3 regions of the Shewanella sp. S1-58-MNA-CIBAN-0166 genome follow, and region 2 is predicted to be linked to each of the others. Evidence: predicted binding sites of a transcription regulator. Region 2 holds the regulator's gene; each other region holds the start of a gene.
What was found. The regulator LexA, encoded in region 2, represses DNA repair genes until DNA is damaged. The targets are predictions, from matches to a motif close to TACTGTATNNNNATACAGTA.
Positions count from the first base shown of each region.

Region 1: a site for LexA is predicted at 5,512-5,531, ahead of recA (recombinase RecA). Genes of this name have one in related genera too.
Region 3: a site for LexA is predicted at 7,724-7,743, ahead of AAEY99_RS14865 (DNA topoisomerase III). Genes of this name have one in related genera too.

Region 1 covers NZ_JBEOPN010000004.1:1,189-11,422, forward strand. Annotated here, with positions in the region: gene csrA (carbon storage regulator CsrA) at 262-459, opposite strand; gene alaS (alanine--tRNA ligase) at 920-3,544, opposite strand; gene recA (recombinase RecA) at 4,354-5,418, opposite strand; gene mutS (DNA mismatch repair protein MutS) at 5,704-8,301, shown strand; gene rpoS (RNA polymerase sigma factor RpoS) at 8,660-9,631, opposite strand; gene AAEY99_RS03910 (peptidoglycan DD-metalloendopeptidase family protein) at 9,710-10,234, opposite strand, start outside.
Region 2 covers NZ_JBEOPN010000001.1:227,384-237,617, forward strand. Annotated here, with positions in the region: gene AAEY99_RS01055 (VOC family protein) at 1-732, opposite strand, end outside; gene mtr (tryptophan permease) at 876-2,132, opposite strand; gene plsB (glycerol-3-phosphate 1-O-acyltransferase PlsB) at 2,132-4,555, opposite strand; gene lexA (transcriptional repressor LexA) at 4,820-5,434, shown strand; gene AAEY99_RS01075 (cell division inhibitor SulA) at 5,431-5,937, shown strand; gene coxB (cytochrome c oxidase subunit II) at 6,333-7,919, shown strand; gene ctaD (cytochrome c oxidase subunit I) at 7,929-9,524, shown strand; gene AAEY99_RS01090 (cytochrome c oxidase assembly protein) at 9,526-10,089, shown strand; gene AAEY99_RS01095 (cytochrome c oxidase subunit 3) at 10,086-10,234, shown strand, end outside.
Region 3 covers NZ_JBEOPN010000024.1:68,394-78,627, forward strand. Annotated here, with positions in the region: gene AAEY99_RS14835 (thioredoxin family protein) at 1-380, opposite strand, end outside; gene AAEY99_RS14840 (ATP-binding cassette domain-containing protein) at 603-2,072, opposite strand; gene AAEY99_RS14845 (putative quinol monooxygenase) at 2,230-2,520, opposite strand; gene AAEY99_RS14850 (zinc-binding alcohol dehydrogenase family protein) at 2,600-3,625, opposite strand; gene AAEY99_RS14855 (LysR family transcriptional regulator) at 3,748-4,683, shown strand; gene msrA (peptide-methionine (S)-S-oxide reductase MsrA) at 4,950-5,543, opposite strand; gene AAEY99_RS14865 (DNA topoisomerase III) at 5,714-7,675, opposite strand; gene AAEY99_RS14870 (tRNA (adenine(22)-N(1))-methyltransferase) at 7,847-8,554, shown strand; gene AAEY99_RS14875 (hypothetical protein) at 8,705-9,124, opposite strand; gene AAEY99_RS14880 (DUF3240 family protein) at 9,222-9,527, opposite strand; gene AAEY99_RS14885 (efflux RND transporter permease subunit) at 9,524-10,234, opposite strand, start outside.

The DNA of each region.
Region 1 (10,234 bases), on a different contig from region 2:
ATTGACTCGTTATTATTTGAATTTGGTTCTAAATTTAGCTCTGCATTTGGGTTAACCCAGCGAAATGACACGTAACTAGCGGGTCTTTTAATTGAAGCAATCGCATAAACAAAGGACAGTTTGATGACAGTGAAAATTCCGAGCAGAGGTTAACGAATAAGGGCTGATTAAACTAAAGCGGTAATGCCACTGCAATACAAAAACAAAAACAAAAAAGCCAGCAAATGCTGGCTTTAATGATATCGACATCATCTGTCGAAATTAGTAATTACCACCTTCAGAAGGGGTACCTGACTTCTCAGACTGAATACGTTGGTAGATCTCTTCACGGTGAACAGATACTTCTTTAGGTGCGTTAACACCAATACGTACCTGATTACCTTTAACACCTAACACAGTAACGGTGACTTCATCACCAATCATTAATGTTTCGCCTACTCGACGAGTCAAAATTAGCATTCGATTGCTCCTTTAAGTTCAATCTGCATAACACGCTTTGTCCGTAATATGCGCTCATTATAAGGTCTGCTTTACATAAAATCATAGTATCAATTGGTGAATACATCAGTTTATAAAGCAAATTCTCTTAGGAAATCATAAAACTTGACGATTAGTCGTCTTTTAAAAACGGGATCAACCGTAAATTATTCATATTCACGATATAAGACTCCGTTACTAAACAATCCAATACGGCAAACCAATAACAAAAACGATAGGAATTGAAAACCAATACAACATTAGAGTACTACATATAAGTACAATAATAAGCATTGCCCAACGCTAGCAACCCTTTTAAACGCTTTTACTGTTAGCAAGTTAGTTCACTATGCCAAATCTATTCATAGCACTCAAGTCATAAAGTCGCATATCTTAGACTTTATGACTCAATTGCCAAAAAAACGCTAATCTACAGATTTTATTAACTTAAACGTTCGTTTACCCAGGGCTCTACAAGGGCTAATGCTGCGGCTAGATTCTCAGGTTGAGTACCGCCAGCTTGTGCCATATCAGGACGACCACCGCCCTTACCGCCAACATGCTGTGCAACCATTGCGACTAACTCACCCGCTTTGACCTTCTTGGTTAAATCGTTGCTGACTCCAGCAATTAAATTAACTTTACCGTCTTTAGCAGTACCTAGCACAATAATCGCAGACTTTAGCTTTTGCTTCAGCTCATCCTGTAAACCACGTAGTGAACCTGGGTCAATACCATCAAGTTGTTTAACTAAAAGTTTAACGCCATTGATTTCTACTGCATCACCGGCCATATCAGCACTGGCCGCAGCAGCTAACTTATCTTTTAATTGAGATAAATCTTTTTCTAATTGCTTCACTTTATCTAGCTGAGCTTTTAACTTAGCGACTACCGAAGCACTATCTGATTTTAGTAGTTGTGCAGCCTCATCTAACATGGCTTGTTGATCAGCAATATAAGCCATTGCAGCAATACCTGTTACAGCTTCAATACGACGCACACCGGCAGCAATACCATTCTCAGAAGTGATTTTAAATAAACCGATATCTCCAGTGCGGCCAACGTGAGTACCACCACACAGTTCGATAGAGAAATCACCCATAGTGACAACACGTACTTGGTCATCGTATTTCTCACCAAATAGTGCCATTGCACCTTTTTCTTTGGCTTCATCAATGCCCATTTCAGTGGTACAAAGTTCATGGTTACGACGAATTTGGGTATTAACTAAATCTTCGACAGCCTTCAATTCTGATGGCTTAACCGCTTCAAAATGAGCAAAGTCAAAACGTAAACGTTCAGGATTAACAAGTGAACCTTTTTGAGACACATGTGAGCCTAACACTTGACGTAATGCAGCATGCAATAAGTGAGTAACAGAATGATTTAATTGTGTACGATGACGTAAGTTTTTATCCACTTGTGCGGTTAATTGCTGGCCTATGACTAACTGACCTTGAGCTAATTGACCTTGGTGACCGGTAGCTGGACCAAACTTTTGAGTATCGGCAACGGCAAATACTACGCCTTGTGCTGTCAACTGGCCTTTATCACCAACCTGCCCACCAGATTCAGCATAAAATGGTGTGTTGTCTAATACTACGACAGCATCCTGACCCGCTATCACGGTATCAACCGCTTTACCGTCAACATATAAAGCAATCACGTTTGGCTGACCAGTTAACTCGGTATAACCGCTAAATGAGGTTTCTGCATCGATAATTAATTGGCTATTATAATCAGCGCCAAAGTTGCCTGCAGCTTGTGCACGGCTTCTTTGTTCAGCCATTGCTGACTCAAAGCCAGCTTCATCAACGTTAATATCACGTTCACGACAAACATCTGCAGTTAAATCGACAGGAAAACCATAGGTGTCATACAGTTTAAATAAGGTGTCACCATCTAAAGTATCACCTTGCAAGCTATTTAACGCGCCGTCTAAAATAACTAAACCGCGCTCAAGAGTGCGAGCAAACTGCTCTTCTTCCGCTTTTAAGGCTTTTTCAACAATAGCTTGAGTTTGTTTTAAACCAATGGCGGCATCGCCCATTACGCTTATAAGCGTTGGCACAAGTTTGTAGAAGAATGCGTCATTAGCACCCAGCTTGTTACCATGACGAACTGCACGACGAATAATACGACGCAACACATAACCACGACCTTCATTTGATGGCATAACACCATCAGCAATTAAAAATGCACATGAACGAATATGGTCAGCAATAACACGCAGAGATTTATTTTCTAAATCGGTTACACCGATAATTTCAGCTGTTTTGGCAATAAGTTGTTTAAAAATATCGATTTCGTAGTTTGAATGCACGCCTTGCATAATCGCAGCAATACGCTCAATACCCATACCAGTATCAACAGAAGGTTTTGGCAATGGCAACATTTCACCGTCAGCCTGACGGTTGTATTGCATAAATACAATGTTCCAAATTTCAATAAAGCGGTCACCGTCTTCTTCAGGTGTGCCAGGACGGCCACCCCAAATATGATCACCATGATCGTAGAAAATTTCACTACAAGGACCACAAGGACCAGTGTCACCCATCTGCCAGAAGTTATCTGACGCAAAAGGCCCACCTTTGTTATCACCAATACGGATCATATTTTCAGCTGGCACGCCTATTTTTTGAGTCCAAAGATCATATGCTTCATCATCGGTTTCATAAATAGTGACACATAAGCGTTCTTTTGGCAGTTTGAGTGTTTCGGTTAGGAAGGTCCATGCAAAACGAATTGCATCTTCTTTGAAATAATCGCCGAAACTAAAGTTGCCTAACATTTCAAAAAAAGTATGGTGACGAGCGGTATAACCCACGTTATCTAAATCGTTATGTTTGCCACCTGCGCGCACACAACGTTGTGAAGTTGTCGCTCGGGTGTAATTGCGTTTATCCATGCCGAGGAACACATCTTTAAACTGGTTCATACCCGCATTGGTGAATAACAGTGTTGGGTCATTTGTGGGAACAAGCGAGCTGCTATCAACAACCTGATGTCCGTTATCTTCAAAGTACTTTAAAAAAGCGCTTCTTAACTCTGCTGTAGTCTGAAACATGAAATGGCCCTGAATATAGAAAATACGAAAGTAACGAGCTTGGCATGCAAGCCTGTAAATGTAAGCATTATATACTGAATTTACGTCAACATGCGAGATGAGTGGCTCGATTATCCTCTGAGCATAAACCGATAATAATAGTTATTGATAAGCGATCTCACCGACTAAGGTTAACTAAGCTCAACTCGAGGTAATAAACACCTCCCGAACAGCCCGTTACCCAACTAACGACGTTAAATTAAAAGGCAATTGGCTCGTTGCTGGCGGTAAGACTGCCTTGTGAGTAAGCAAATGGTCAGCTTGAGATTGCAGATTAATAACAAACCTTTGTTGTCGAGTGTTAGGTCTGTTATCCACATTTGAAGTGAGCTCAATGCCCTCTAATTTAACCAGATAAACCTCCGCTATCACGATAAAAAGAGCGTGGTTAGGAGTAACACATTAGCTTTTAAACCAATTGAAAAAGGTAACTGCAGAACTAATAGATTTTTTGGCAAATAGTGTGATTTAAAATGCTAAATAATTCAGAACTAAATCATTAAAAGTATGGGCATTAAAGCTATGTGGGATTATTCAAAGTAACGCAGAGTACCGGATATGACTCAATAACCCTGAGATTGACAATAATCGAGTACTAGAGATTTTTCACATATCAACGTTTTTAACGTTGCAGTTTTTAACGTTGCAGTTTTTAGCGTTATAATTTTTAGGGTTATCGTTTTTAGGGTGTAAACAACAGGGGCTTTTAGCGAGGAATATTCGCGGCGCGCAAGATGCGCTACCGCGATAGATGTAACTGACTGACTAGCTTAGAATACTTCACCCGTTTCAAGGTCAATATTCTCATCACTTTCTGTTTTAGAATCTGATGCATTAGCACCACCATTCAATAACATCGCACGTAAAGTGGTATTAATTTCACTGGCAATGACGGGGTTTTCAGTCAAGAATTTACCTGCATTAGCACGGCCTTGACCAATTTTCTCGCCTTTGTAGCTATACCAAGCACCCGCTTTATCAACTAACTTGTGCGCAACACCTAGATCGACTAACTCACCAGTACGGTTAATACCTTGTCCATAAAGGATTTGGAATTCAGCTTGCTTAAATGGAGCCGCAATTTTGTTTTTAACCACTTTAACGCGGGTTTCATTACCGACAACTTCGTCGCCGTCTTTAATGGCACCGGTACGACGAATATCTAAACGTACTGAAGCGTAGAACTTTAGTGCATTACCACCGGTAGTTGTTTCTGGGCTACCAAACATCACACCAATTTTCATACGAATTTGGTTAATAAAAATAAGCAAAGTATTTGATTGCTTAAGATTACCAGCCAGCTTACGCATAGCTTGGCTCATCATACGAGCGGCAAGGCCCATATGTGAATCACCAATTTCACCTTCAATTTCAGCTTTTGGCGTTAACGCTGCAACAGAATCGACCACAATAACGTCTACAGCACCAGAACGAGTTAACGCATCACAAATTTCTAACGCTTGTTCGCCTGTATCTGGCTGTGAACAAAGTAAGTTATCAATATCTACGCCTAACTTTTTCGCATAAATTGGGTCAAGAGCATGTTCAGCATCAATAAACGCACAAGTTTTACCTTCGCGTTGCGCTGCGGCAATCACTTCAAGAGTTAACGTCGTTTTACCTGATGATTCTGGACCGTAAATTTCAACGATACGTCCCATTGGTAAACCGCCCGCACCGAGTGCGATATCCAATGAAAGCGAACCGGTAGAGATAGTTTCAACATCCATTGTGCGATCTTCGCCCAACTTCATAATTGAGCCTTTACCAAATTGCTTTTCAATTTGGCTTAAAACGGCGGCTAGTGCTTTCTCTTTATTTGGATCAACCTTCATTATAAAACCCTCTTAAGGCATTCAATACGTTTAGTAAAATGCTATTTCGACTTAGGTGAAGTGACGTGAATCATTTCAATATGTTCATCAGTATACTGTATAGTCATACAGTATCAAGTGCTGAGCTGATTTTTTTTTAAACCTTTGAGAATTGATCATTTACATCAATATTTTATCCTCATAAAATTTTTTGTTTGAATCTATTTATACGCTGGGGGCAAATATTGTTAAGATTAGCCCCATAAGATTTACGTCCTACGATTGATTAATAGTGAAGTGTTCATAATGACAGTGATTGATACCAGCGATTTAGAAAAACACACCCCGATGATGCGCCAGTATTTGGGCTTAAAAGCGGCCCATCCTGATATGTTATTGTTTTATCGAATGGGTGATTTTTATGAGCTGTTTTACGATGATGCTAAACGCGCTTCTGAAATGCTGGGTATTTCACTGACGGCTCGTGGAAAAAGCGGCGGTGACCCGATTCCCATGGCAGGCATTCCATATCACGCTGTCGAAGGCTATTTAGCAAAATTAGTTAACATTGGTCAGTCTGTAGCCATTTGTGAGCAAATTGGTGATCCAGCCACATCAAAAGGCCCTGTTGAGCGCCAAGTGGTGCGCATTGTTACCCCTGGCACCTTAACTGACGAAGCTCTACTGCAAGAAAAACAAGACAATTTATTGGCAGCACTGTATCAGGGTAAAAGCGGTTTTGGTTACGCGACTTTAGACATTTCGTCTGGTCGTTTTGTTGTTGCAGAATTACCCACTCGTGAAGCTTTAGAAGCCGAATTACAGCGGACAAATCCAGCAGAGTTACTTTACAGTGAAGATTTTGCTGACATGTTATTAATCAATAACATGAAAGGCATCCGTCGTCGCCCAGAGTGGGAGTTTGATTACGACACGTGTATTAATTTACTGCTCAATCAATTTGGCACCAAAGATTTGCACGGTTTTGGTATTACTGATGCACGATTGGCGTTACAAGCTGCAGGTTGTTTAATGCAGTATGTAAAAGATACCCAAAAGATGGCGTTACCACATATCAACTCGATTGTGCGCTTTAATCAATCTGAATCTATTATTTTAGATGCCGCAACTAGACGTAATTTAGAGTTAACTCAAAATTTATCTGGCGGGCGAGAAAATACCCTCTCATGGGTATTAGATAATACCGCAACCCCTATGGGTAGCCGTATGTTACAACGCTGGATACATGAACCATTACGCAATCGTCAAACTATTCAATATCGCCATAGCGCAGTCAGTGAACTCATTGAACAAGACTTATATCAAACCTTACATGAGCAACTAAAAAGCTTAGGTGATATCGAACGTATTATGGCTCGTTTAGCACTACGCAGTGCCAGACCACGTGACTTTTCACGTTTAAAGCAAGCACTAACGCTTCTGCCTGAAATCCAGCAAACATTAGCAACATGCCAACAACCTCGATTAAATACGTTAGTGCAATTACTGGGTGAATTCCCTGAACAACATGATTTATTAGAACGCGCTATTGTAGACAACCCTCCCATGTTAATTCGTGATGGTGGCGTTATCCGTACTGGCTATAATAATGAGTTAGATGAATGGCGTAAGTTGAGTGAAGGCGCCAGTGATTATTTAGTCGAACTTGAAGCTCGTGAGAAACAACAAACGGGGATTAACACCTTAAAAGTCGGCTATAACCGAGTTCATGGTTACTATATTGAAGTTAGCCGTTTACAGTCAGATAGAGTGCCACTGAGCTATCAGCGTCGTCAAACACTCAAAGGCACCGAACGATATATCACCCCAGAATTGAAAGAATACGAAGAAAAAGTACTTTCAAGCCAAGGCAAAGCACTCGCGCTTGAAAAACAACTGTGGGAACAACTTTTTGACTTATTGTTACCTAAATTACAAGAATTACAGCAGTTTGCAACGGCTGCTGCCGAGTTAGATATATTAAGTAACTTTGCCGAACGAGCACAATTATTTAATTATCAATGCCCACAAATGACCCACGATATTGGTATTAATATTGAAGCGGGCCGCCATCCCGTCGTTGAACGAGTTAGCCAAGCAGCATTTATTGCTAATCCGGTAGCGTTAACACCGCAGCGCCAAATGCTTATTGTCACAGGTCCGAATATGGGCGGTAAATCTACCTATATGCGTCAGGTAGCACTCATTACATTGATGGCACATATCGGCTGTTTCGTTCCAGCAGACCATGCTCAAATTGGTGAAATCGACCGGATTTTCACCCGTATTGGTGCATCAGATGATTTGGCATCGGGCCGATCAACCTTCATGGTTGAAATGACCGAAACGGCTAATATTTTACATAATGCTACTGCAAACAGTTTAGTGTTGATGGACGAAATAGGTCGCGGCACCTCGACTTATGATGGTTTAGCGCTCGCTTGGTCTGCTGCTGAATATCTAGCCAAAAACGTCAGTGCACTGACATTATTTGCTACTCATTATTTTGAGTTAACCCAATTGCCCGAGCTGTTACCGTCAGTCATTAATGTTCACTTAGATGCAATAGAACACGACGACACAATTGCCTTTATGCATTCGGTACAAGAAGGTGCGGCAAGTAAAAGTTATGGCCTACAAGTTGCGGCCCTAGCGGGTGTGCCTGCATCAGTCATTAAAGCGGCAAAACATAAGCTTCATCAACTTGAAAACCGAGATATGACATTATCTCAACAGAACCCAACTCAAGTAAGTATGAACTTATTACCTCCAATACCAGAGACGTCACCCGTGTTGGAAAAGTTAGCCCAAATTAATCCAGACGAGTTGACACCTAAACAGGCTTTAGATTATTTATATGAGTTGAAGCGATTAAGTCACACGAACACCGAGCTACGAAAATAACTGGCCAAGTGAATTGTTGAACTGTGGAAGCCTGCAAAGGCTTCCATTTCAATGACGTATTAGGTGTTACATCAAACGAGTAACGCCCCTGAAATACGATGAAATGAACTAACAGTATTAAAATACCATCAATAATACCTAGGTTATATCGTCAAGTTGCCACTACACAACGCTTAAATTAAGTTGGCGATTAGTAGGATAAACCTAAGCGCATGAGCAAAATTAAAATGCTCATATAGGTTTTAACCCTAATATCGCAATACCTTAATTGACCTTATTGACACATTAATGATGACATATCATTTGTGTGTTGATGATAGTCAACCGCCTAATATTCACAATAAACGTTCACTGTCCATTAATCTCTGAATAATGCTTCAACCGACAGTCCTTGCGCCCCAAGTAAGTCTTTTAAGCGTTTAAGCGCTTCGACTTGAATTTGACGTACACGCTCACGTGTTAAACCAATTTCGGCACCGACATTCTCTAATGTTGAAGGTTCATATCCGAGTAAACCAAAACGTCTTGCTAACACTTCGCGTTGTTTAGTGTTTAATTCGTTTAACCAGCCCACTATCGAATTAGATAAATCTTCATTTTGTACCCGATAATCAGGGCCAACAGAATCATCATCAGCAATAACATCTAATAATGCCTTCTCATTATCGCCACTCAGAGGCGAGTCTACCGAAGTAATTCTTTCGTTTAACTTCAGCATACGGCTAACATCACCGGTCGACACATCTAACTTTTCGGCGATCTCTTCTGCGGTCGGTTCGTGATCAAGTTTTTGGGCAAGCTGTCTTGCTGTACGCAAGTACACATTTAATTCTTTTACAATATGAATTGGTAGACGGATAGTGCGAGTCTGGTTCATGATCGCCCGTTCAATGGTTTGTCTGATCCACCACGTTGCATAAGTGGAAAAACGGAAACCACGCTCAGGATCAAACTTTTCAACCGCTCGAATTAAGCCTAAATTGCCTTCTTCGATCAGATCGAGCAGCGCTAAACCACGATTGTTATATCTTCTGGAAATTTTAACAACAAGACGGAGGTTACTTTCTATCATGCGGTTGCGAGACTTTTCGCAGCCTTTGAGGGATTTACGTGAAAAAAACACTTCTTCCTCTGCTGTCAGTAGCGGAGAAAAACCTATTTCACCTAAATATAATTGAGTAGCGTCTAAATTTTTTTGTAAGTCATCTTGGACTTTTTCTTCAATATCAAGTTGTTGCACCAAATCGCGTTTACCGGTTGCAACTTCTGGTGGTTGTTTAGCTAGATCGACAAGATATTCTGCTGAAGCAGTATTATTTTTGCGGCTCATAATTGCTCTCCCAAACCTAATTTGTGGTATTTAATCTACTTCACTTGCTTATCCTCCGTTATTTATGTTGCTAAACAATTACTGTTTAGGTAGATATCGTAATGGGTTGACAGACTTACCATGAAATCGTACTTCAAAGTGAAGCATAACTTGGTGTGTCCCGGTACTGCCCATTTTTGCAACTGTTTGTCCTGCACTCACATATTGCTTTTCTTTAACCAATATCGTGTCGGCATGCGCATAAGCACTTAAAAAATCATCATTGTGTTTGATAATAACTAAGTTGCCATACCCGCGCAGTGCATTACCGGCATACACGACTCTCCCATCTGCTGCGGCTTTAATAATATCGCCGCGATTACCAGCAATCTTTATACCTTGATTGCCTTGTTCTGATGCCGAAAAATATCCAACTATTCGGCCTCTAACTGGCCAGTGCCATTGCTGAACTTGCTGTGGCAAATTAGCGACAGAACCACTCGCACTTTGGTTAATTGTTTGTTGGGTAGTTGTTACAGAATACGCAGGCTTCACTTTGTGATCAAGATCTTTTTTCGTTCTGACTGAAACGACTGCTGGGACTGGGTTTGGCGCAACCGTAGG
Region 2 (10,234 bases):
TGGATCATTGAGTACAGAAAAACGGCCTACGTTAGGAATATCAGTTGCAGGTACACAAACTGAAGCCCCCAAGGTTTGTGCTTTAGTCACTGATAAATCACAGTCATCAACGGCAAAATAGCTCATCCAATGAGCAGGAGTATCGCCCCATTCTGCAGTCATTTCCATCAATCCACCAATGGCTTGCTCCCCCGCATACCATTCGATATATTCAAAATCAGCTAGATCATTAAGCTGAGTTTGATAACCTAATACTCGGCTGTAAAACTGTTTCGCCGCAGCGGTATCACGACAAGCAAGCTCAACCCAACATAGGGTATTTGATTCTTGTGATCGCTTAATGCCAATATGGTCTTGGCCTTGCCATAATGCAAATCGACAGCCTTCTGGATCTGTGCATAGCGCCATACGGCCAGCATCTCCAACAGAATGTGGCCCAGCAATAATCTCACCTCCAGCTTGAGTCACAACCTTAGAGGTAGCATCAACATCATCGACCGCAAAATAAATTGTCCAATGAGTCGGTAAGGCTTCCATTTCTGCTGGCATTGGGTACATTGCCGCAATGTCATCACCGTCGATTTGCAGCATAGTATAATGCCCTTCTGGCATAGGCATATCATCTGCTCCCCAGCCAAATAGCGCCTGATAAAATGCTTTACCTGCCGCCCAATCATGAGTTGCTAATTCAATCCAGCAAGGCTGTCCTTGTTGATACTGTTGTACCTGCATTATCTTAATCCTCTATAAAATAGTTGCCTTGATATGGCCAACATAAAACTTGTCTCATAAGTTAAGTCGATATCAGCAGAAAAGCAAAAAGCCTTCAAACGAAGGCTTTTAGGCTAAAAGTTGTTTCACCGGAATTTTTGCGTCTATTTAAACACCGGCAATATATCGGCCATGGCCAGCAAATGACATGTAGCAGTGATAACCCCAAACAACACCACAATAGCAATTAACGGGGTTCCACCAGGGACCTTAAATCCCTTTGAGTCAGGATATTGTTGTCTTACTTTATAGGCTAATAACGCTGGTACAATAACAGCCCAAATAGTGGCAGCTAGCGCAGCAAAACCAATCGCTAAAATAAATCCATTCGGAAATAACAAACCAAGGATTGTTGGCGGTACAAACGTGACCGTTGCCGTTTTAATTCGTCCTGAGCGCGAGTCGTCAAACCCAAATAAATCAGCAAGGTAATCGAACAAGCCTAGTGTCACACCTAAAAATGATGAGGCGACGGCAAGATTAGCAAATAGGGTTAACATGTTATCCAGCCATTGGCTGGCAATAACCCCAGACAACGCACCCACTAACACACCTATATTGCCACCTTGAGCAATAATATCGGCAAACTGGCTTCGTTGAATATTACCCATCGTTGCCACTAACCAACATATATAAATCACCAATGCGATAGTGGTTCCGGTAATAATCGCCTTAACGATGGTTTTGGCATCTTTACCATAATATTTGACTAAACTTGGCACATTACCGTGATAACCAAAACTGGCCAATCCAAAAGGGATAGCGGCAAGTAAATAAGGCAGGTAACGCGATTCACCATCAGGCGATACTAGCTTTATGGTATCAATGTCGATTAGTAAGTTACCGATAGCCAAAAAGAAAGTAATCACCATGCCACCAAGCATGATTGTGGTGATACGGTCGACCGCTTTAGTACTAATAAATACCACCAGAGCCAAGACTACCGCAAACACCAATCCGGCCACACTCTGGGGTAGGCTCACGCCCAATGCTGACAGACTGTGATTCACAATCGAACCACCACCACTGATGTAAGCATAGGTTAAAATATATAACACAAACGCAATCGAAACGCCGTTAATCACCCGCCAGAACTGCCCAAGAGTCACCCGAGTTAAGGTGTCAAAACTGTCGCCTGGTTCAAAATGCAAATTGGCTTCTAATAACAATAAACCCGACATTAGCATGCAAAACCAAACGCCGAGCAACATCGCGATAGAATAGCCAAACCACATTCCAGCACCAACAACGGGTAACGAAAACATGCCCGCACCCACAGTGGTTCCGGCAATAATCATCGCCCCACCCAATACAGATTTACCGCTGGTACGATGCTTGGCAGCATTCATATGATTAGCCATTATTGTCCGTGCTCCGCTTCCACACTATCAACAATGGTTTGTCTTACTAAAGAGCTGAGTAATTTATTAGCGTTATCACGAATTCTGATCACTTCAGCACGATGTTCGTCGCTGCATAAATAACCCAATTCTTTCAGTTTCACACTCAGGGTGTTATATAATTTTTTGTCATAAAATTCTGGTGCGGTAATGCCATGCAGCGCGCCTAATCGTTGGGCTAACAAATGGCTATCGCGTTCCAGTTCTGAGCGCTCAAGATCAGGTTTTATTGCGAGTAAATTGAAGATAATCGCATAACGTTGCAACGTTTCACTGATAGTTTCAGCAAGCAGTAACACTTGGGTAATATGACGAGGCGTTATCTCAAACTGATCGCTACCAGTCAGTAAACCTTGTTCAACCATGAAATCTAAAATGCTATCCACATGTTGAGGCACGTCATCAATGCTCATAAATAGCTCGGCTTTAAGTAATGGATAAAAGTCCATTACAATGCCATGAATTCGCTGGCGATCGCACACGTCATAATGCACTAAACAACTGGCAATTAATGACGGCAACGCCATCAAATGAATAATATTATTACGGTAATAACTCATGGTGATGGCAATTTTTTCATCAACTGAAATAATTTCACCAATAAGGTCTTTGGTACTAACAAACTTATTTAACGACAGACAGTGATCAATAATTGACTTGCCATTACCTTCGGCCACAGAGGTGTAATCGGTATAAGGCACTGTTTTAAGTAAGGCTAAATACAAATCAAGCTGACGTTCTAACTGGCTTCTTTCTAACGCATTTTGCTCTGACGCTAATAACACTAAACTAGTCAATGTTACTGAACTGGCTGCGGCAGCTCCATTGATATTAGTCATTACGCGGTTAGCTAACAAATTAACTGAGGGCGTAAACCAAGAGGGTTTTTGGTCAGGATCTTTAGCTAGCTCATCACGCCACTCTGGCGCCTGCTGATTTAAGAACTGTTGTAAATTAATCGGCTCACCAAAATTCACATAACCTTGGCCAAAATTGCCTAACTTACGAATAGCACCAAATACCTGCCATACAGATTCTTTTTTCTTTTTCTTACCGCTTAATTCTTTGTGGTACGTCGCCACTTCCATCACATGGTCATAACCTAAATACACGGGTACTAAGGTTACTGGGCGCTCTATCCCACGTAGCACACTGTTAATTGTCATAGCCAACATACCGGTTTTAGGCGCTAACAAACGTCCTGTACGCGAACGACCGCCTTCAGTGAAATACTCGACCGCATAACCCTTAGCAAATAACTGATCTAAATATTCACGAAATACTGCGGTATAAAGTTTATTACCATTAAAACTACGACGGATAAAGAATGCCCCACCACGGCGGAACATCGGCCCTGCTGGCCAAAAATTAAGGTTAATACCGGCAGCAATGTGCGGCGGAACCATGCCCTGATAATACAAAATATACGACAGTAGCAAGTAATCCATATGGCTACGATGACAAGGAACGTAAACAATTTCATGACCATCATGATGTAACTGTCTTACTTGCTCGGCACCTTTGATATTGATGCCACTGTATAATTTGTTCCATAACCAAGTCAGGAAACGTTCGGCAATACGCACCAAACTATCAGAATAGTCGGCGGCAATTTCATCAAGGTATTCAATGGCGGTTTCACGCGCTTTCTCGACTGTTACTTTCTTATTTGCAGACTCTTCTTCAATGGCTTTTTTGATAGATTCTGATTTTAATAAAGAGGCAAACAACGCTTGTCGATTCGGTAATTGTGGCCCCGTCATCACTTTGCGTTGACGGCGGAAATGCACACGGGCGACTCGGGTCAATTTGTGAGCAATTCTTTTATCAGTACCATGTTCATCGGCCATATGACGAAGCGATAATGCATTAGAAAACTGGACGAAATTATGGCGTCCTAAAAATAAAATCATTAACCATTTACGTAACCACGTAGGGTTTTCACGTTCAAATACTGCAGCTTTCATGCTGTCTTCTTCTTTACCTGGGGTACGTCCCCAATAAAGGCAAACAGGAACCAACTGTATATCTAATTCAGGGCTCTCACTATGAAGTGACAATAAGCTGGTAAAATAATTAAGGAATTTGTCACCACTTTCACGTTTACCAAATAGTGGTTTGCGGCCCTCTAAACAGACCACACGAGGCACGGTTAAGCCATCAAGCTGTAATGGCTCATAAGGACTGGGCAGACCAAAGCCCTCGGTGATTTCGCTCAACGCGGCAATATCGCTAATAGATTCCGTTTTCATTAAATAAACCAAAGGTTTAGTTGGATCTATATTGAGGTCATCAAAAGGATCGTGAGGGACCACAATGGTCTGTACCATCCACTTTTGAATCCATCTTAATGCTCGTAAAAATATTGAATCTGGTTTTGACATGGTTATTTTCGCAACATAAGCCACTGTAATATTGTCGTATAGGATACCAGAAACCACCCTGCTTACACTATCAGACCGATCTATCTTTACGTTTAAGCTCTCACTATCAGAAATAACATAAGACAGAACATTAGTAATAGTTAATTAAAACATATTGTTGAGTGATACTTAATCAACAAAATACAAAAAATAGTTGGTTAATACTTGCGCGAACACAAACACTGTATATAATGACAGTCACTGTATAAAAAGACAGGAATTATCATGAGACCGTTAACGCCGCGCCAAGCAGAAATTTTAGACTTAATTAAAAACAATATCGCCGAAACAGGTATGCCACCCACTCGTGCTGAAATTGCGAATCGTCTTGGCTTTAAAAGTGCTAATGCCGCCGAAGAGCATTTAAAAGCATTAGCCAAAAAAGGCTTTATCGAGATCATGCCTGGTACCTCAAGAGGCATTCGTTTACCTCATGAAGAACAGGTTGAAACCGGTCTGCCACTCATTGGACAGGTTGCTGCTGGTGAACCAATTTTGGCCCAAGAGCATGTAGAGCAATACTATCAAGTCGATCCAAACATGTTTAAGCCCGCCGCAGATTTTTTATTGCGAGTGCGTGGTGACAGCATGAAAAACATCGGCATTTTAGAAGGTGACTTACTCGCTGTACATAAAATGCAGCAAGCACGTAATGGCCAGGTTGTTGTGGCACGTGTTGATGATGACGTCACCGTAAAACGATTTGAACAAAAAGGTAATGTGATTTATCTGCATGCCGAAAATGAAGATTACAATCCGATAAAAGTAGATTTAAGTTGCCAAAGCCTAACCATCGAAGGGCTTGCCGTTGGCGTTATCCGTAATGGAGATTGGTTATGAACAAACTAATGGGCATCGCGCCACGCCACCCGGGCTTATGGGTAGATTTAACTGAAACAGAACTGCATGGCACCCAAACCATTCAAACATTACAAACTGTCACTCAAGGTGAGGCTGAACTGAGCCAATTGTGCAGCCAGTTGGCAATATTGAGCCAGCAAGGCAGATGGATTGTATTAATTAGCCCGCCCCATATTGGCTATAAACATATGCTGGCAAGTGCTGGTGTAAGAATGGATCGCATTTTACTGGTGCACACCAAAGATGAAGTCGAAACATTATGGGCCATGGAGAAAGCGCTCACTAGCGGTACATCGAGCGCAGTAGTAACTTGGACAAGCTCACTTGATGCTCGCGATAGTCGCCGTTTAGAAATTGTCGCCAAAAGTGCACGTGCATTAGGGGTGGTAATTGAAGATGTGAATGCTCACTTACCTCACAAACATCAACTTGTTAGCCCTACTTTAACAAATGGAACAAGTAATTTTTGCTCATTTCACTAAGCACGAACCCTTCATTACCAAGCCCTGTATTGAATTCAGGGGTTTTTTTCATCTTTTTTCAGCCTATTAGCCAACAAAGTGATCTTGATCAATGTTTAATCTACAAGTAATGTGGTTAACAAGGATGAAACATTTTTTATCTTTAATTGGACGTGAATGGCAGTAATCAAGATTACTTTCAGACAAATGAGCCAAATCAAAATTGATAAGTTCAGTAGTAGGTACAAGCGTGGTGCACAGCTAACAATAAAACCGTAGACCGTATGTTTACAGCCACCAAAGTACTTTGAGGTCATCAAACTTTTTTCGGGAACCGAAGAGTTTGCATAGAGCAGAGAATTACTGTGTGACTCTTCTTTGTAGTTGCTATTTGCAATTAGCAGAGGAGTAGTCTTGTGAAGCAATGGTTGTATTGTTTACTGGTGGTGTTTGTAGCACTTCCGCTTGGGGCATCAGAAATGCCCCTCAACATGACTCAAGGCGTGACAGATATCAGTGGCAAGGTTTATGACCTCCACATGACGATTCTTTACATCTGTTGTGCAATTGGGTTAGTGGTGTTTGGGATCATGATTTACTCAATGATTTATCACCGCAAATCAAAAGGCGCTGTCGCGGCCAATTTTCACGAAAGTACCAAAGTGGAAATTGCTTGGACCGTCATCCCTTTCATCATCTTAATCGGCATGGCTATTCCAGCCACCAAAACCTTGATTGCTATGGAAGATCCCAGTGATGCTGATCTCACCATAAAAATTACCGGGTCGCAGTGGAAGTGGCATTACAGCTATTTTGATAAAGACATCGAATTTTACAGCACATTATCCACTCCCAGAGCACAAATTGATGGCAGTGAGGCCAAAGGCGAGCATTACCTCCTTGAAGTCGATAAGCCATTAGTACTGCCCATTAACCAAAAAGTGCGCTTCTTGATGACATCTGATGATGTTATCCATTCATGGTGGGTGCCCGCGTTTGCCGTTAAAAAAGATGCCAATCCAGGCTTTATCAACGAAGCCTGGACTCGTATTGATAAGCCTGGAACGTATCGCGGCCAATGTGCCGAGCTATGCGGTAAAGACCATGGTTTCATGCCGATTGTGGTGCAAGCATTATCGGAGGCCGATTTTGATAATTGGTTAGTAGAGCAAAAAAAACTAGCAAGCAATGCAGCTACAGCCGCTGCGGCATCAATGTCTAAAACCTTGTCTCTTGAGGAGCTAACCTCACAAGGTGAGCAAATCTATATTGCTAGGTGCGCCGCTTGTCATCAACCCAATGGTGCGGGTCTTCCTGGTGTATTCCCATCATTAATTGGCAGCCCTATCATAAAAGGCCCTGTTAACGATCACCTGAATATCGTCTTAAACGGTAAACCAGGTACTGCAATGCAAGCCTTTGCAAAGCAACTTAGCGCCCAAGAAATTGCCGCAGTCATTACCTTTGAGCGTAATGCGTGGGGCAATAATAGCGGTGATGTAGTTCAAGCTGCTGATATAGGAAACTTTTTAGGCAGTAACGAGGCAAGCACCGAACCAAGTAAAGCAGTAACCGATGCAGCAAATACTATTGCAGCAACGACAACTGACATTACCGATGCGGTTACCGAAAAAGCCAATCAAGCTGTCGAAGCCGTAGCAGAAGCTGTTGTACCAGAGGATCTGCCCACGTTAACCTTGGAGCAATTAATTGCTGAAGGTGAGCAGGTTTATGCTACGACATGTGCTGCATGTCACCAAGCCACTGGCGCTGGTTTACCAGGCGCTTTCCCTTCACTTATTGGCAGCCCTGTTGTTACTGGACCGGTTAGCGGACATATCGATATCGTTATGCACGGAAAACCAGGTACCGCAATGCAGGCATTTAGTAGTCAACTTAGCCCGCAAAAGATGGCGGCTGTGATTACTTATGAGCGCAATGCGTGGGGCAATAATTCTGGCGAAGCGGTGCAACCTGCCGATGTCGCTAGCCATGGACAGTAGGGGAAAACAATGAGCACAACAACGCACGATACACTGGCTACCGCTCATGATGATCATCATCACGGCGCTCCGAAGGGGCTAATGCGCTGGCTACTCACCACTAACCATAAAGATATCGGCTCGCTGTATTTATGGTTTAGTTTCATTATGTTTCTTACTGGCGGTGCGATGGCAATGGTGATTCGAGCTGAATTATTTCAGCCTGGATTACAGCTAGTAGAACCTAACTTTTTTAATCAGATGACAACAGTTCATGGCCTCATCATGGTGTTTGGGGCGGTGATGCCCGCTTTTACCGGGTTAGCAAACTGGTTAATTCCAATGATGATTGGTGCCCCAGATATGGCACTACCGCGAATGAACAACTGGAGTTTTTGGATTTTACCCTTCGCCTTTACCATTTTATTAGGTTCACTCTTTATGGAAGGCGGCGGCCCTAACTTTGGCTGGACATTCTATGCTCCGCTCTCAACCACCTATAGTCCTGACAGTACCGCCCTATTTGTTTTTTCCATTCACATAATGGGAATAAGTTCGATAATGGGTGCAATTAACGTCATTGTAACCATTGTAAACTTGCGAGCTCCTGGCATGACCTGGATGAAGTTACCTTTGTTTGTGTGGACTTGGCTCATTACCGCATTTTTACTGATTGCGGTAATGCCGGTGCTCGCAGGTGCGGTCACCATGGTATTAACCGATAAGTTTTTTGGTACTAGCTTTTTTGATGCTGCAGGTGGTGGCGATCCGGTGATGTTCCAGCATATTTTCTGGTTCTTTGGCCATCCCGAAGTTTACATCATGATTTTACCGTCCTTCGGTATTATCTCCGCGATAGTACCAACCTTTAGCCGTAAAAAGCTGTTTGGTTACTCCTCGATGGTTTACGCCACTGCCAGTATTGCCATTCTGTCATTTTTGGTATGGGCACATCACATGTTTACTACTGGTATGCCTGTTTTTGCCGAATTGTTTTTCATGTATTGCACCATGTTGATTGCCATTCCAACCGGGGTGAAAGTGTTTAATTGGGTCGCCACTATGTGGCGCGGTTCAATGACATTTGAAACTCCAATGCTGTTTGCAGTGGCATTTATCATCCTGTTTACCATTGGTGGCTTTTCGGGCTTGATGTTGGCAATTACCCCTGCTGATTTCCAATACCACGACACTTACTTTGTCGTGGCTCACTTCCATTATGTACTGGTGACTGGGGCGATATTCTCCATTATGGCGGCGGCTTACTATTGGCTGCCTAAATGGACCGGCCATATGTATAACGAAACTTTAGGTAAGTGGCACTTTTGGTGTTCGGTAATATCCGTCAACGTGTTGTTTTTCCCAATGCACTTTCTAGGCTTAGCAGGTATGCCGCGTCGGGTTCCCGACTACGCGGTACAGTTTGCCGATGTGAATCAAATTGTGTCGATTGGTGGCTTTGCATTTGGTTTATCTCAGCTAATTTTCCTTGTTGTAGTTCTCAAATGTATCAAGGGTGGCAAACCCGCTGGAGATAATCCTTGGGAAGCAGCCGAAGGCTTGGAATGGTCGATTGCCAGCCCTGCGCCATATCACTCGTTTACCACTCCACCGGAGATTAAATGAGATGACACAGCCAACAAAATCAAATCGTAAGCTATTAATCATCCTGATTGCCGGGTCAATTGGTATGTTTGGGTTTGGTTTTGCGCTGGTACCGCTTTATGACGTGCTCTGCGATACATTGGGGATTAATGGCAAACCCCAAAATAGCGCCAGTAGTTATGAAGCGGTGGTGGTTGATAAAAACCGGACCGTAACCATTGAATTTGTGACTCAAGTTCAATCAGGTATGCCATGGGAATTTAGCCCTAAAGTTAACCAAATAAGCGTACATCCTGGGGAGCTCACTCACGCACAATTTTTGGTTAAAAACCTATCGACACGTGACACGGTAGGCCAAGCAATACCTTCGGTATCGCCAGGGCAAGGGGCGGCATACTTCAATAAAACGGAATGTTTTTGCTTTAATCAACAACCTTTGGCTGCAGCAGCAACAGCAGAACTACCACTGATTTTTTACGTGGACCCTGATTTACCAGCGTCCATTAACACATTGACTCTCTCTTATACCCTTTATGACATCACCGATAGACAGGCGATCGTCATGGAGCAAGGAGCAGCAAAATGACAACAAAGTATCAAACTTATTATGTGCCAACCCAAAGTGCTTGGCCAATAATCGGTGCTATCGGTTTATTTTTAATTGCGTTTGGCGCAGGTAATTATGTACAACAATTAACCACTGAAAAAACCTCTGGCGGTTACATTTTAAT
Region 3 (10,234 bases), on a different contig from region 2:
TTAAAACCAAAAAAGTCAGGAGTGCACACTGCACCATATTGCTTAGCCACTTGCTGATCTTCATCCACTAAATAAGCAAATTCAAAACCATGTTGCTTGGCAAAACGCAGCATATTTTGCGGCGAGTCGGCCTCAACATCATGATAATCATTAGACATGACCGCTAACACATTGATGCCTTCAGCCATTAATTGCTTTGTATCCGCAGTTAAACGCGTCGCAATGGTTTTAACATAAGGACAATGATTACAAATAAACATAATTAATAAGCCCTTTTCTCCTAAGTGCTCACTCATGGTAAAAGCATTACCATTGGCATCTTTCAAGGTGAAATCTGGGGCTTTCCAGCCATAATCGCAAATGGGTGTATCAAGTAGCATCAGTTTCCTTAAGCGTGTCGCTGTATGTCTATAGCCCTATTACAGCTCAATTCACTCAATATTCAAGGCTATCGGCGTTAATGTGGTTATGATATACAAAAGTTTAATCGCCATATACAGCATAATAATTGAAACATTATCAATTATTATTAGAAAATAAACTCACAAACAAAAATAGCCAACCTAAGTTAGCTATTTAGAGACTCTTTAAACACGATGGAATTACCCCTGAGAAACCACCGCCCGATAACCATCTTGGTTTTCATCTTGCACAAACTCAATATAATGCTGAATACTGTCTAGGCTATCTTCTTGATAATGCGAGACATACAACAATTGACTTAAGTGTTCTTTGGCAATGAGTTCAAGGGCATTTTTAATCAGTCGGCGTCCCAAATAATCCAAACCTTGATAAGGCTCATCGAGGATCAATAAGGTGGGTTGTTTCACTATGGCGCGAGCAATGAGTAATAAGCGTTGTTGGCCATATTCTAATTGTCGAAAAGCGGTTTTACTTAAATGGCCCATGTGTAAAATGGCCAACCATTCTGTAGCGACAGATATTTGTTGTGCCGTCGGTTTTTGATACAAACCAATAGAATCATAAAAACCAGAAACAATCACATCCAGTGCGCTACAGTTAACCCGATATTGCTGATGTAATGCCGAAGACACCATACCGATGTGTTTTTTAATTTCCCAAATACTTTCGCCAGACCCTCTTTTTTTGCCAAAAATATCAATGTCGTTGCTGTAACATTGTGGATGGTCGCCAAAAATAAGCCCAAGCAAAGTACTCTTACCGCAACCATTTGGCCCTTTTACTTGCCAATGCACGCCATTATCAATACGCCAGTTCACGCCCGAAAAAATCACTTTATCGCTGTAAGCCACTCGTCCATTGTTTAACTGAAAAACCGGGTTAGCAAATAATGGCTTGTGTCTGTGACGACGAATTAGCGCCAATATATCATCACTTTGTTGACCCGCTTGCGCCGTTAACTGGGCAATAACAGGATGGTTATCCCACTGTGATTTGGTCATCATAGTGTCTAATTTACCATGACTAAACATAGCAACATGTTCAATCCAATCTGGCATATCTTCTTCACGCGACACCACGACCAGTATCTGTTTGGTTTGAGATAATTGTTGTAAATATTTAGTCAGGGTCTGTCTGTGTGCAACATCAAGACCTGCATAAGGTTCGTCGAGCACTAAAAAAGGCACTTGGGTTGCTACTGCACGGGCAAGCATGACTCGGCGGCCTTCACCGGTAGACAATTGAGCAAAAGGACTTAAGCTTAAATGCGTTAAATCTAATTGCTGCAGCAATTGATGGGTTAAGTCATTGTCATGGCATTGATTAAAAACAACCCCAAACACGGTCGTTTTAGGATCGGTATATCCCAGTGACTCGCTGTCATCTTGCTGTAAAATAGCTTCAAGCAGTGATTGTTGCTCAAGCAATGACACCAATGCCACACAAGCTGGCGTGACACCGCTAATATCGCCACTATACGTTAAGGTTTGTGCATCAACTTGTTGGGTTAATAACTGACCAAGTAATGCACCGACATCACCTTCGGTGCTAAATACCCCCCAAGATTGTTGTGATTCAATCACCCAATCATCAATATCGATAGTGACACTCGATGAACAACACTGCAACTGCGTAAATCTGATTTCCATCTTGCCACTTATCCTAATATTTAACCTGAACTAGGTTTAATCAAGTCGATTTATCACTTGAGTGTCTCATAAGAGACTAAAAAAAATCGACAAAAAGCAGAACATTTTATGTTCTGCTTTTGGATGTCATTCAATTGAATCGCCAACTTGAATAAAACTAGTCGATAACGGTCATTTCATTCAACGTAAATTCATCAACAGCGCCTTGTGTTGCAGCCACAAAATCGGCTAAATGTTGATTTTCCATATGCACACGCCATAATTCACGGGTCTGCCAAGTCTCATAAAACATAAAGTGAGCAGAGTTATCATTGTCTCGGTGTAATTCATAGCTAATACACCCTTCTTCAGCGCGTGTAACGTCAATCAGCTTCAGTAACTCAGTTTTCACCAATTCAATTTTGTCCGCTTTGGCTTTAATATTGGCTACAATCGTTAAATGTGACATGTTGATTCCTGTTCGATAATATAAGTGTTCGATAATATAAGTATTTAACATTACTCAATAATATAATTTAAGGTCTGAATTAAAACCCTTCTAACACAATTTTACCAATCGCACGGCCAGCTTCTAACGCCTCATGTGCAGCACGAAGATTTGCAGCATTTATTGCGCCCATGTGCTGGCCTAACGTAGTTTGAATAAAACCTTGGTCGACAAGATCCGCTACTCGGTTAAGTAAACGTCCCTGCTCATCCATATCGACTGCGTTAAACATCGAACGAGCAAACATAAACTCCCAATGTAATGACAAACTCTTTAGCTTTAATTTAGTCACATCAAGCGCAACTGGATCGTCAATCATCGCAATCTTACCAAACGGTGCTAATAACTCTGTGTAACTATCAAAATAAGTATCGGTGCTGTTTAGGCTCGCAACATGAGTAACAGGGCCAATGTTTAATGCCGCTATTTGCGCAACAAGCGGTTTAGTGTGGTCGACAACATAGTCCGCACCCAATTTCTTAACCCACTCACTTGAGCTGGCACGTGATGCGGTACCAATAATGGTTGCACCCGTAATGGCTTTAGCCAATTGTACAAATATAGAACCCACACCACCCGCTGCGCCAACAACCAAAATCACTTCGTTTGATTTCTCTACAGCGCCAGGGCTTTGCTGCTTAATCGATAAATGTTCAAACAACAATTCCCATGCTGTTATCGCCGTTAAAGGTAGTGCAGCAGCTTCTGCATTCGATAAACTCTTAGGCTTCATGCCCACTAAGCGTTCATCTACTAACTGATATTCAGCGTTACTTCCTGTGCGAGTAATATCACCAGCATAGTACACCACATCACCCGGTTTAAATTGACTTGCCTTATCACCCGTTGCAATGACTTCGCCAACCGCGTCCCAACCAATCACTTTTACTTCACCGTCTGCCGGTGGCATGTTTAAGCGCACTTTATAATCGGCAGGGTTAACGGCGATGGCACTCACTTTAATCAATAAATCACGGCCTGTTGCAATGGGTTGATCCAATGTCACATCGATTAATGATTCTGGGTTCGAAATGTCAAGAGACTGTTTATATCCAATAGCTTTCATAAGATTGTTCCTGTGATATATAAAATAAGGTTGCTCAAACTTGATGAAGCCATATTAGCGCTTGTTTTATCTCCCATAAACAGCATAATAATTGAAACATTATCAATTAAAAATGGATAATCATGTTATTAGAAGACCTTTATGTGGTGCTTAAAGTCGCAGAGTTTCGCAGCATCACTGCCGCGGCAACCAATCTAGACATGCGCACCGCCACCGCTAGTGCTGCATTAAAACGCGTTGAAGCCAGTTTAGGCGTTGAACTTTTTATTCGCACCACCCGGCAACTTCGTTTATCGAGCGCTGGCGAAAAGTATATACCGCAGTGTGAGCAAGCCATGTTAATGCTGGAGCAAGCAAAGCAAAACATGAAAGGTGAGCTGGACATTATTGATGGTGACTTACGCTTAGCCATATCATCGGATCTGGGGCGTAATATTGTAATCCCTTGGCTTGATGAATTTATGGATACTCATTCAAAAGTGAGTTTGAGAGTCAGCATTAGTGATGCCAACGTTGACTTTTATCGCGACGCTGTCGATTTAGCTTTACGTTATGGTTCACCTAATGATGCTAATTTATACGGCTTTAAAATTTGTAATGTGCCAAGGCTCATTTGTGCATCACAAACTTACCTTGATAAATTTGGCACCCCAACACATCCACAAGAATTGGCAGAACATAATGCCCTGCTATATCAATTACAAAACTTAACTCACGACATCTGGGAGTTCACCCAAGCTGACAACAGTATTAAAGTAAAAGTATCCGGTGACCGGGTTGCCAATGATGCAGACTTAGTTAGACGTTGGTGCGTTAATGGCAAAGGAATATCAGCTAAGTCATGCTTAGACATGTCACATGACTTACTGACCAATAACCTAGTGAGGATAATGGCGGACTATCCCGTTAAATCCACTGAACTCTGGTTGGTATTTCCTAGCAGACAATCTATTACACCCGCAGCGCGATTACTGCGTGACATGCTTAAAGACAAAACTCGCAGTATTTTACTGCAACTAATAGAGAAAGGCATACTCGATAAAAGCGTGTTGGATTAAATGCTCGTTTTAAATGTTCAAACGCATACGGGTAAAATAGAATCCCGTGATGTTAATCCGGACTGAATAGAATCAATACATTATTGATAAGTTATCTGTATCACAATTAGCGGACAATAAATTAGCGCTAAATAAACTTCATTACTGTTGCACTTCATCAAGAATAGCTTTTAGTCGCAGGGCTATGTTGTAAACAGGCGTCAAACATAAGCTAAACATAGCCACTATCAATCGAACTCACAGGAGTTCGATTGAAAACCAATAAATTAATGTGTCGCTTTATCTCCCCAAATATCTTTTAACCTTTGGTCTCTGCCACAATTCCAGCGATAAGCATTATAGCGAATTGGGTTGTTCTTATAGTAATCCTGATGATAACTTTCATCGCCTTTTATAGGATAAAATGTAGACGCATTTAAAATTGGCGTGACCACTTTATTATTCGGAAACTGCTTTTCTACTTTTTTTTTAGACTGTTGGGCAATTTGTCGTTCGGTGTCGTTTGCCACGAAAATCGCACTTAAATAGCTAGAACCTTTATCGCAAAACTGTCCGCTTGCATCAAAAGGATCAATGTTGACCCAGTAATGTTCTAACAGCTCGGTGTAGCTCACTTTGCTAGGATCGTATGTTATTTCAACCGCTTCATAATGACCACTGTGGTTGCCATTATAGGTAGGGTCTTTGATGTTTCCGCCAGTAAACCCAGAGATCACATCGGTTACGCCATCAAGTTTTTCAAAATCTGACTCCATACACCAAAAGCATCCGCCAGCTAAAATGGTTTTATCTGCGGTGGCATTCGATGCATAAGACAATAAACTTGCTGCAAATATCGTTAACACTAGTGTGCTTTTCATAACACTCTCCTTTATTTTCCTAGGTTATTAGTATGTTTGTCTGTAAATATCTACTATATGAACTTAATGGTTTAAAAGTTCACAATGACATTTACAAAGTTCCTAATGGTGAGTTAAGGCAGCTATATTCCCGAAATACCTAGACTGCAATGCAAGTAACTCTTGCCAATTTAGCTTTTCGCTTTAGCCTTCTTTTTATACGATTTCTTAAAACTTCGTTTTGGTGCAGTACTGGCAACACCTTGTAATGCTGAGGGTAATTGACTCGATGCTTGAGTGATAAGACCATCTAATTGGCTCAACAATGGCTGCATAAAGGCATCGTACTTTAAGCGTTTTTGGCTGATAGCATCGAGGCTGTTTTCCCATAATGCGGTCATGTCGGGCGTGGTTGCTGATTCGGGTAAACTGCGGATTAAGCCAGTACCCACAGGGGTGGCCAATATCGATTTACCCTGGCGAATTAAATATCCGCGTTTAAACAGCAATTCAATAATTCCTGCACGTGTGGCCTCTGTGCCTAAGCCATCGGTTTCTTTAAGGATTTTTTTAATCTCGCTGTTTGTCACATAACGGCTAATGCCGGTCATTGCACCTAATAAAGTGGCATCGGTAAAATGCTTCGGCGCTTGGGTCATTTTCTGTAGTAATTCACCACGCTGACAATGCAAAATTTGACCTTTAACCAGTGGCGGTAAAGACTGTACCGCGTCTTCATTGTCGTCGTCGCTGCTAGTTGAATTAGAACTAGATTGATTTGCAGTGGCAGAACGTTTAAACAGTTGTTTCCAGCCTAAGGTTTTATCTTGACGTGCTTTAGTGGTAAATAACCCACCGGCAATGGTCACTTCAACTGCGGTTTCTGCATAGATATAAGCGGGATAGAACTGGGCTAAATATTGCCTTGCCACATGTTGATATAACTTGGCTTCATTGCTTGATAATGTCGATAAATTAGCCACCTTTTCAGTTGGCACTATCGCATGGTGAGCATCTACTTTAGTGTCATCCCACGCTTTAGATTTAAGTTTACTATTCGGAGACTCACAACCCTCAATTAAGCCTGAAGCGCCTTTGAGCACGGCGTCCAATACTTTTGGCGCCAAAGCATGCTGATCTTTAGGTAAATAGCGACTGTCTGAGCGCGGATAAGTAATCAATTTGTGGCGCTCATACAAACTTTGGCAAGTATCCAGTACTTCTTTCGCTGACAGGCCAAAACGTTTAGCTGCATCTATTTGCAGTGCCGATAAGCTGTAAGGTAATGGTGGGTTTTGGCGCTTATCTTTAGCTTCAATTTTAGTGACTTCCGCTGGTTTCCCATTGATACGGGCAACGACATTTTCGGCTAAACCTTTAGCTAATACTCGTCCGTCTTCATCCATATATGGCTGACATGCTTCGCTAGGTTGCCATTTGGCAGTAAAGGCTTGTTGTTGGTCGGTGAGTAAATGCGCTAAGACTTCATAAAAAGCTTTAGGTTTGAAATCGGCAATCTCATCATCGCGACGAACGACGAGCCCCAGCAAAGGTGTTTGCACTCTGCCAACCGACAACACACCTTGGTAACCCACTTTACGACCTTGAATCGTGTAGGCTCGGGTCATGTTCATGCCATATAGCCAATCAGCACGGCTGCGGGCCAATGCAGAAGTCGATAATGGAATAAACTCTCGGTTACTGCGTAATTGCCCTAATGCACGTTTTACCGCTTGTGGGTTTAAGTCACTGATTAACAAACGTTGAACTTGACTGAGTTTGTCTCCTTTTACACCCAGATAAGAAATCACTTCATCGACCAGCAACTGCCCTTCACGGTCTGGATCGCCAGCATTAATGATCGATGATGCTTGCTTGACCAATTTTCGTAACACCGTAAGTTGGCTGCGCGTTTTAGGTTTAGGTTGTAGCTTCCACGTTTGCGGCACGATGGGAAGGTGTTCGAGTTTCCACGACTTAAATGCATCGTCATAGGCATCGGGTTCGGCTTGCTCTAATAAATGGCCAATACACCATGAGACGCAATCACCATTAGCGGCTGTGATAAAGCCATCACCTTTTTTATGTGGTTTTGGCAGAACATCGGCAATAGCACGACCTAGACTGGGTTTTTCAGCAATATATAAAATCATAATCCACTGGTGGGTCGCTAATATTCAATGAAATGAACCGCGCCACTTAACTGTATAAATTTACAGTATAGATTAGCGTTAAATACGCCAAGCTGCAAATATGAAATAATTAACCACTTAGTCACTTAAATCATTACAATGCGCAAGTTCACTTTAAAACACGACAAACAGATGAAACTCGGCCACCGCTTAGCACATATCAACATGATGATCCCCAATGGTTACACTCATATTTGGGATTGCTGTTGCGACCATGGATTACTCGGCGCCGCGTTGCTTGACAGACATGCTGCCACGATTCATTTTGTCGACATTGTGCCAGCATTGATGCAGCAGTTAACCGCCAAGCTCGAACGTTTTTACCCACAGCAAAACCCACCAAAATGGCAAGTACATTGTGTTGATGTGTCAGCGATCCCTTTGGATCAAGATGAGCATACACCCTTAGTGATTATTGCCGGAGTGGGTGGAGATTTGGTGATCGAGTTTGTTAGGTCACTTTGCCAGCAATATTCGAACCGAAAAATCGATTTTATCTTGTGTCCAGTTCATCATCAATATGAGTTACGCCAACAACTTATCAAGCTTGATTGTGAATTAATTGACGAAAAACTGATTGAAGAAAACCGTCGTTTCTACGAAATCCTTTATATCAGACGTGATCCCAAACTCCCCGCGAATGTTGCTAATGATTCGCTTACAGACATTGACCCTATAGGCAGTGTAATTTGGCAAGCGAGTGATGCTGTACAGCAAGACATTGCTATGCGTTATTTAGCTAAAACGATTGCGCACTACAGTCGCATCAATCAATCTCGTTCAGGAAACACCTCTCAAGCACTAAAAGAGTATCAACAGGTAAACATCGCTTTAAAATAATGCCTAAAACGCTTCAATTGGCAGTCCATTTCTGGGTATATAAAGTATCAAGGACGCTACGCCGCAAATGACAAGGACGGACTTCGTCCTGCAATAAAGAGCTGGATTCCCGATCAGCTGCATCTCAGGAATGACGTAATTGCAGTATGACTACCCATGTAGTTTTCTATGTAAAATATCGTACTTTGGTTTTTTAGTAGAAGGCCGTGGATAGGTGTCATCATTTAAGGTTAACGTTGCTTCACCAAGGCTTATTGGGCCACCATTAAGCTGACTTTTCCATCTAACAAGATACTTAGCTGGAGGTAACTTAGGAAGATTAAAATAAAAAATAGTCCCAGGATCTTTTGGCACTTGAACATCTAAGTTAAGTAAATAACCATCATTATTTCTAATGACTATTGAATGCAAAGTCACACTACTTTCAAACGTTACCTTCAAAGATCGCGTAGGCTCGATAGTAAACTCAATCGTCACATCGCTATTCTTCGCAGAAAGCTCACTAGCATATATATTATTTGATACCAGCAAAGCGAAAAAGATCATGGTTAGGCAACGATAAACTCTCATTTCAATATCCTTTCTTATAACTAAATTTAATGAGCTGACCGCATGGTCCAAACACAGCAACGATTTCCTTTATCGACTTAGTACTTTTCTTTTGCGGCTAGCACAAAGTGCCTGTATGAATGATGGGTGTAATCCAATATCGACACGGATTATGTTTACAAACCGCAGACAAGGCACCTAATAACGCATCTTGATGATCCACAGGATGCATAATTTCAAACTTACAAAATTCCCTGTAGCCTTCAACTTGCTCTTTGATATTAAAATGGCTGTGTTCACGGCTAAAACCGCAAATATTACCTAGGCTAAAACCAGATAAAAACTCAAGCTCAATCAAGGTATCAACGATGTCGTCCTTAATATCATTTTGGGCGATCAGCACTAACAATTGCTCCGTGATCATTGACGTTTCTCCAGCCAGTAATAAAGGATTGGTAACAAATAAAGGGTTGTAATGGTTGATGTCAGCAAACCGCCAATAACAACAATGGCTAATGGCTTTTGGATTTCAGCACCAGGGCCCGATGCAAACACCAATGGCATCAAGCCAAACATGGCTGTCGTGGCGGTCATCAAAATAGGTCGTAAACGTCTTGCTGCACCTTGCTCGACTCGCGCCAATAAACTGCTAAAAATATGTTTGGTCTGCTCGTAATAACTCACCATCACCACACCGTTAAGTACTGCGACGCCGAGTAATGCAATAAAACCAACCGAAGCAGGCACAGATAAATACTCGCCCGAAACATACAAGCTCACGATCCCGCCCATCATAGCAAAGGGGACGTTAGCCAAAATCAAGCCCGCTTTAGCAAGCGAACCAAAAGTGGTAAACAAAATGAGAGTAATAAGCGCAATGGCGACGGGAATAACCAGTAATAAGTTATTAGTGGCACGTTGTTGATTTTCAAACTCGCCACCAAAACTGACACTGTAACCGCTAGGTAACTTAACCTCAGCGTCAATTTTCGCGTTGAGTTCTTCAACAAAACTGACTATGTCTCGGCCTTGCACGTTAGTCGTAATCACCGAGAAACGATCACCTTGTTCGCGTTCAATTAAAATAGGGCCTTCTTTGTAGGTTAATTTAGCGATATCGGTAAGGCGTTT